One region of the Variovorax sp. VaC1 genome, then DNA from elsewhere that is predicted to be linked to it. Evidence: riboswitches for the same ligand, from Rfam matches in the RefSeq annotation. Region 1 holds a riboswitch; the other holds the start of a gene.

Region 1 (3,944 bases):
TCAGGGTGGCCTTGCTGTCGGCCTGTGCTTCGGCGAGCACCTTGTCGAAGACGGAGACCAGGTCGCTGGTCAGCAGCGCATCGGGGGCGGCGGGCGCCTGTGCCGGGCGTGGCTCGGGGCTTGCCGTGGGCCTGGCTGTGGTGGCCACGGCGTCGCGGGTGGCCGCCGGCGATGCATCGGTCGCGTCGGGCCCGGCCGCGAGCCAGCCACCGCCGACGGCGATCAGCAGCGCCCCGCCGGCGGCCCAGAAAGGCCATTGCCTGCGCATGCCCGCGCCCGCCTTCAGAGGCCCACGCTCTTCAGCCGCGCGGCCTGTTCCTTGAAGATTTCCGGCGGCTTCTTCTCGTAGTACGGGAACTGGCTGCCATAGGTGTTGCCCAGCACCTGGTTGACTTCGTCCAGATGGTTCTGGCGGTAGTCGCCCAGGTGGGTGCCCAGGCGCGTGGTGCAGACCGCGAGCAGGCCGTCGTTGGCTTCGCCGAAGAAGAAGAGCGTGCCCAGCGCCGACAGGGCGCCGTCGCTCGGGTCGAACAGGCTGAAGCCGGTCGAGACGCCCGACCACGAGTAGTAGCGCACGCCGTTGACCGTGGCCGCGCCGCTCTTGACGTCGCACGAGGAACCGGGGGCAGGGCGCCCCTGCGGGAATTTCTTGTCGAAGGCCGCGCCGCCCGCGGTGGTGAGCGAGGCGAGGGCGTTCAGCGGCACTTCGGGCAACTGGCTCGGGTCCTTGCCGGAGAGGAAGCCGATCACGTTCGTCAGCAGCCCGATGGCGGTCACGGCCACGCCTTGCGCAAGGCTGCCGTCGGGCAGCTTGGCCAGCAGGTCCGCCACCTTCGAGCCGCCGTTCGCACCGCCCACCGACGTGACCGACGCCACCATGTCGGGCGCCACCGCCGCAACGTAGCGCACCGTCGGCGCGCCCTGCGAATGGCCGATCAGGTTGAACTTGAGCGTGGGGTTCTTCTCGAGCACGCGGATGGTCTTGAGCTCCTGCAGCAGCTGCTCGCCACGGATCTCGGAGGTGTTGGTGCCCGACACCTGGGCCACGTAGACCTTGGCGCCCGCACCGGCCAGCTTGCCGGGAATGTCGTAGAAGTAATCGACACCCAGCAGGTTGTCGAAGCCCAGCAGGCCGTGGACCAGCACGATCGGGTACTTGGTCTTGGCCTCGTCGGATGTCGCGCGGGCCTGGACCAGCGTCGATGTTCCGCTGGCGGCGGCATGGGCGTTGTGCGTCAGGGCCGCTGCGGCCATGAGGCCGCAACAAAGCGCCACGGCGCGCATCGGGTTGGCTGCAAGCTGCAGTCGGGCGTTCCACTTCCTGGCCATCTGGCGCTCTCCCTTACGTTGGTTGAAAAACACGAACGTTCGTTCAGAAACGGTGGCCGCATTCTGTGGATGCACGCCGAAATGGAAACTGGGGTTTTCCCCGGGGCTGACCGAATCGCCCTAAAATGCGCGACTTCCCAAGGAGCGTTGCAGCGGCTTGCCACAGAGGCAAACCGTCAGGCTTGGGGCGACAACGACGCTCGCCTGTTCGACTGTTCCGCAGGTGAGGCCATGTCCCAGATTCCCGCTTCTTCCTCCTCTTCTTCTCCCGTTCCTCCGCCCATGAAGCTGTCCGGTCTCGAACCGGTCGCCATCGGCGAGGGCACGCTGTTCGTCAACATCGGCGAACGCACCAACGTCACCGGTTCCAAGGCCTTCGCGCGGATGATCCTGAACGGCCAGTTCGAAGAGGCCCTGGCCGTCGCGCGCCAGCAGGTCGAGAACGGCGCGCAGGTGATCGACATCAACATGGACGAGGCCATGCTCGACAGCAAGGCCGCCATGGTCCGCTTCCTGAACCTCATCGCCAGCGAGCCCGACATCGCGCGCGTGCCGGTGATGGTCGACAGCTCCAAGTGGGACGTGATCGAGGCCGGGCTGCGCTGCATCCAGGGCAAGGGCATCGTCAACTCGATCTCGATGAAAGAGGGCGTCGACAAGTTCAAGCACGAGGCCAAGCTGGTCAAGCGCTACGGCGCCGCCGCCGTGGTCATGGCCTTCGACGAGAAGGGCCAGGCCGACACCTACGAGCGCAAGGTTGAGATCTGCGAGCGGGCCTACCGCATCCTGGTCGACGAGGTGGGCTTTCCGCCCGAAGACATCATCTTCGACCCGAACATCTTCGCCATTGCCACCGGCATCGAGGAGCACGACAACTACGCGGTCGACTTCATCAACGCCGTGCGCTGGATCAAAGAGAACCTGCCGGGCGCGAAGGTCTCGGGCGGCGTGAGCAACGTGAGCTTCAGCTTCCGCGGCAACGACCCGGTGCGCGAAGCAATCCACACCGTGTTCCTGTACCACGCGATCAAGGCGGGCATGGACATGGGCATCGTCAACGCCGGCATGGTCGGCGTGTACGACGACCTCGAACCCGAACTGCGCGAGCGCGTCGAAGACGTGGTGCTCAACCGCCGCCCTGACGCCGGCGAGCGCCTCGTCGAAGTGGCCGAAACCGCCAAGAGCGGCGCGAAGGACGACAGCAAGAAGCTCGAATGGCGCGGCACGCCCGAGAACCCGGTGCACGTCAACCAACGCCTTTCGCATGCGATGGTGCACGGCATCACCGACTTCATCGTCGAAGACACCGAAGAGGCCTACCAGCAGATCCTTGCCAAGGGTGGGCGACCGCTGCACGTGATCGAAGGCCCGCTCATGGACGGCATGAACATCGTGGGCGACCTGTTCGGGCAGGGCAAGATGTTCCTGCCGCAGGTGGTGAAGTCGGCGCGCGTCATGAAGTCGGCCGTGGCCCACCTCATTCCGTACATCGAGGAAGAAAAGCGCCAGGACGAGGCCGCCGGCCGCGACGTGCGCACCAAGGGCAAGATCATCATCGCCACCGTGAAGGGCGACGTGCACGACATCGGCAAGAACATCGTCACCGTCGTGCTCCAGTGCAACAACTTCGAAGTGGTGAACATGGGCGTGATGGTCCCGTGCCACGAGATTCTTGCGAAGGCGAAGGTCGAGGGCGCGGACATCGTGGGCCTGTCGGGCCTCATCACGCCGAGCCTCGAAGAAATGCAGTACGTGGCCGGCGAAATGCAGAAGGACGACCACTTCCGCATCAAGAAGATCCCGCTGCTCATCGGCGGCGCCACCACCAGCCGCGTGCACACGGCCGTGAAGATCGCGCCGCACTACGAAGGCCCCGTGGTCTACGTGCCCGATGCTTCGCGCAGCGTGAGCGTGGCGCAGTCGCTGCTGAGCGACCAGGCCACCGCGTACATCGACGAGATCAACGCCGACTACGAGAAGGTGCGCGTCCAGCACGCCAACAAGAAGCAGGTGCCGATGTGGCCGCTGGCCAAGGCGCGCGCCAACAAGACGCCGATCGACTGGACGAACTACACGCCGCCTTGCCCCAAGTTCATCGGCCGGCGCGTGTTCAAGAACTTCGACCTCACCGAACTGGCCAAGTACATCGACTGGGGCCCCTTCTTCCAGACCTGGGACCTGGCCGGCCCGTTCCCCGCCATCCTGAAGGACGAGATCGTTGGCACCGAGGCCGTGCGCGTGTACGCCGACGGCCAGCGCATGTTGAAGCGCCTGATCGAAGGGCGCTGGCTCAGCGCCAGCGGCATCGTCGGTTTCTGGCCCGCCAACACGGTGAACGACGACGACATCGAGCTGTACACCGACGAGACGCGCAGCGAAGTCGCGCTCACCTGGTACGGCATGCGCCAGCAGACCGAAAAGCAGGTGATCGACGGCGTGATGCGCCCCAGCCGCTGCCTGGCCGACTTCGTCGCGCCGAAAGATAGCGGCCTGAAAGACTACGTGGGCATGTTCGCGGTCACCGCCGGCCTGGGCGTCGAGAAAAAAGAGAAGTACTTCATCGACGACCTGGACGACTACTCGGCCATCATGCTCAAGGCCCTGGCCGACCGGCT
Region 2 (3,944 bases), on a different contig from region 1:
ACGCCGATGTAGGCGGCTTGTGCGTCGGTCAGCTCGGTCAGCATGGCGCCGACCTTCTTCAGGTGCAGGCGCGCGACCTTTTCGTCCAGGTGCTTGGGCAGCACGTAGACCTTGCCGGCTTGATAAGCGTCGGGCTTGGTGAACAGCTCGATCTGGGCGATGGTCTGGTTCGCGAACGACGACGACATCACGAAGCTCGGGTGGCCCGTGCCGCAGCCCAGGTTCACGAGGCGACCCTTGGCCAGCAGGATGATCTTCTTGCCGTCCGGGAAGGTGATGTGATCAACCTGCGGCTTGATTTCTTCCCACTCGTACTTCTCGATCGACGCGACGTCGATCTCGTTGTCGAAGTGGCCGATGTTGCAGACGATGGCCTGGTCCTTCATCTTGGCCATCGTGTCGTGCGTGATGACGTCCTTGTTGCCGGTGGTCGTCACGAAGATGTCGGCCTTGTCGGCGGCGTATTCCATCGTCACGACCTTGTAGCCTTCCATCGCGGCCTGCAGGGCGTTGATCGGGTCGATCTCGGTGACCCACACCTGGGCCGACAGTGCGCGCAGTGCCTGTGCCGAGCCCTTGCCCACGTCGCCGTAGCCGGCCACGCAAGCCACCTTGCCGGCGATCATCACGTCGGTCGCGCGCTTGATGCCGTCGACCAGCGATTCACGGCAGCCGTACAGGTTGTCGAACTTGCTCTTGGTGACCGAGTCGTTCACGTTGATGGCGCGGAACAGCAGCGTGCCCTTGGCGCTCATCTCGTTCAGGCGGTGCACGCCGGTGGTGGTTTCTTCGGTCACGCCGATGATCTCGGCGGACTTGCGGGTGTACCAGGTGCTGTCGACAGCCAGCTTGGCCTTGATCGCTGCGTACAGGATGCGTTCTTCTTCGCTGGTCGGGTTGGCCAGCACGCTCTGGTCCTTCTCGGCGCGTTGGCCCAGGTGCATCAGCAGCGTGGCGTCGCCGCCGTCGTCCAGGATCATGTTCGGGCCTTCGCCCTTCGAGCCCTTGGGGCCGAAGTCGAAGATGCTGTGGGTGTAGCCCCAGTAGTCTTCGAGCGACTCGCCCTTGATCGCGAACACCGGCGTGCCCGAGGCGGCGATGGCCGCGGCGGCGTGGTCCTGCGTCGAGAAGATGTTGCACGAGGCCCAGCGCACGGTGGCGCCCAGGGCTTGCAGCGTCTCGATCAGCACGGCCGTCTGAATGGTCATGTGCAGCGAGCCCGTGATGCGCGCGCCCTTCAGCGGCTGCGCCTTCGAGAACTCTTCGCGGATGGCCATCAGGCCGGGCATTTCGGTTTCCGCAATGCGGATTTCCTTGCGGCCCCAGGCGGCAAGGGACAGGTCGGCGATCGCCTGGTCGGCGGTCGAAACGGGGGTCGGCTTGAGAACAGCGCTCATGAGAACTCCAAAACTGGTTTGAAAGATGCCACTGCGTACGGGGAAAAGACTCACCGCGAGAACAGCGGGTGAGCGTGGTTGCGATGTGGTCCGAGCCTCACGCCTGATGGCGCTGCAACGCTCCTCGGAACGGCGGATTGTAGACGGGGTGCAAGGCTGAGCCAATCCGGGGGATTTGGGCCGGCATTTGTCAGCCTCAGCGTTGAAGACACCTCTTTTTACGATTTCCCCCGGTTCGGTTCAGGAGCCAGCCGGCTCGCTGCCGAGCCCATCAGACGACAAGAAGAGGGCTCAACATGAGGATGACGAGATATCTCGCGGGTTGTGGACTGGCCGCCTTGCTGGCGGCCTGCGGAGGCGGTGGTGGCGGCGCAGCGGGTGGCGGGCTGCCGCTGGCCAGCGGCGCCGTCCAGCCGGAAGCCAAGGTCGCGGTTGCAGCCGCGACCACCAAGACACTGGACAGCGCCGATGCGCGCAGCGGCACGTACCGCGTGTATGCGGCCAACGGCACGCAGCAGACGCTGTCGGTCGACTTCGACGCCGGCAGCTACACGATGACCGACAACCTCGGCGCGGCGGAATCGGGCACTTTCAGCGAGGACTTCACCGAACCGGGCACTTACGTCTTTGCCAGCAGCCGCGTTGCGGCGGTGGTGAACACGGCGCGCTTCCGCGTGGCGGCGAATGCCATCGTCGGGGCGTTCCCGTTCCAGACGGCGTATTCGAGCCCCGCCACGTACGCGGTGCAGCCTTTCGCGGCCGCGCGCGATTTCGTGACCACCGCATCGCAACTGGACGGCACCTACAACCGGTTCGCCGCCACGCGCAGCCCCGGTGGGCCGGATTCGCAGATGCTCGCAATGCGCATTTCGGGCAGCGGCACGCTGCTGGAGTTCTGCTTCGACAGCGTGATCTACAAGATCGACCTCTGCCCCGCCGCCTCGAAGCGAACGTACACGGTCGCGGCCGGAGCCGACGACGCCTGGGTCGCGACGAACACAGCCAACGCGAACGAAACCGCGAGCTTCCGCATGGCGCGCATCGGCGGACAGAACGTCTACCTGAGCGCGGGCCTCAGCACCACGCCAGCGGTGCAATACCTGCGGATCGCCTTGCCCGATTCCTCGAACTGGCCTGCCACCCGGGGTGTCGGCGCGTCGACCGAAGGCAGTTGGGGCAGCAATGCCATCGACACCGCAAACTCCGTGCGCACGGCCACCAGCCTCGATGGCACCTACGGCAGCCTGACGCTTCCGGTCAGCGGCACCTTCCCGTCGCAGCCCGATGGCATCCGCCTCCTCAATGCCAACGGAACGCGCAAGTACTACGCGATGCAGAACGGCCTGCTGTCCGTGGTGGTCGGCACGCGCAACCCGAACACGCAGGGCTACATCCAGATCAACCTGATCGACACCGGCACCGCACCCGATGCGCGCAACGGCCGCTACAAGGTCTACGCCGGCAACGGCTCGCGGCAGACGCTGGCGCTGAACATGGACAGCCTGCGCTACGAAATGACCGACGACACCGGCGCCACCGCATCCGGCAGCTTCACGGCCGACAGCACCGAAGCCGGCAGCTTCGTCTTCGACAGCAGCCGCATCACCAGCCCGGTGAACACGGCACGCTTTCGCCTCGCGACGGACACGGTGGTCGGCGCATTTCCGTTCGCGGTCGCGCAGGTCACGCCGGCCAGCTACGCGGTGCGTCCGTTCGTCGCCTCGCGTGCATTGGTCAAGGCACAGGCCGATCTCGACGGTGTCTACAACCGTCTGGGCATCAACCTGACGGCCACGGCTGCCGATTCGTCGATCACGCAGATCCAGGTCGCCAACGGCGGCACCGCGCTCTATCTGTGCAACGACAACGTGATCTACCGCATCGACAACTGCCCTGCGGCGTCCGTGCGGACGTACACCGTATCGGCCGGCCCGACCGCTGACACCTGGCACATCGTGAACGTGGCCAATCCCTCCGACAACGGCAACTTCGGCATCGCGCGCATCGGCGGCGACAACGTCTATCTCTCGGCCGGCATCGTGCCTTCGACGCCCACCACCTCGGTGTTCCGCATCGGCCTGCCCGAGCGCACGAACTGGCCCACCATCGTCGCGCGCGGCGGGGCGACCAACGGCAGTTGGGGCAGCACGGCCATCGACGCCACCAGCTACGCGCGCACCCAAGCGCTCCCCGATGGCACCACGGCCACGCTCAATGCGACGCTGGGCTCGATGGGCGCCATCGGCCCGCTCAACCTGCGCGCGGCAACGTTCAGCGGCCCCGCTTACCACTTCGCCAGCCAGAGCAGCAAGCTCTTCGCGATGGTCGGTTCACGCAACCCGGCCACCGCGGGCGCGCTCGAGATCGGCTTGATCGACTGACCGACCGACGCGCCGAGCCCTTCGCGGAAAGGGCCGCAGGCTGCATGCCGCATCGCGCGGCATGCAGCCTTTTTTCTTCCTCATTCAGGGCTAAGTCTGCGGCCTGCACGTTTCGCGAGCGGGACGTACATTGGCCTCCCCCATCGCCCGAAAGCCACCATGCTGC

Evidence for each region. Region 1 has a riboswitch for S-adenosylhomocysteine ahead of metH (methionine synthase). Riboswitches for the same ligand answer to the same signal wherever they lie in the genome.
Region 2: it holds a riboswitch for S-adenosylhomocysteine, as region 1 does, so the genes downstream of both, ahcY (adenosylhomocysteinase) here and metH (methionine synthase) in region 1, are expected to answer to the same signal.

What each region holds. Positions count from the first base shown of each region.
Region 1 is NZ_JBIGLT010000007.1:547,156-551,099, reverse strand. Features, by position in the region: gene ACGLHS_RS27930 (lipase secretion chaperone) at 1-268, opposite strand, end outside; gene ACGLHS_RS27925 (triacylglycerol lipase) at 283-1,329, opposite strand; S-adenosyl-L-homocysteine riboswitch at 1,463-1,538, shown strand; gene metH (methionine synthase) at 1,612-3,944, shown strand, end outside.
Region 2 is NZ_JBIGLT010000002.1:1,007,676-1,011,619, forward strand. Features, by position in the region: gene ahcY (adenosylhomocysteinase) at 1-1,397, opposite strand, end outside; S-adenosyl-L-homocysteine riboswitch at 1,461-1,529, opposite strand; gene ACGLHS_RS11655 (hypothetical protein) at 1,694-3,778, shown strand; gene ACGLHS_RS11660 (hypothetical protein) at 3,938-3,944, shown strand, end outside.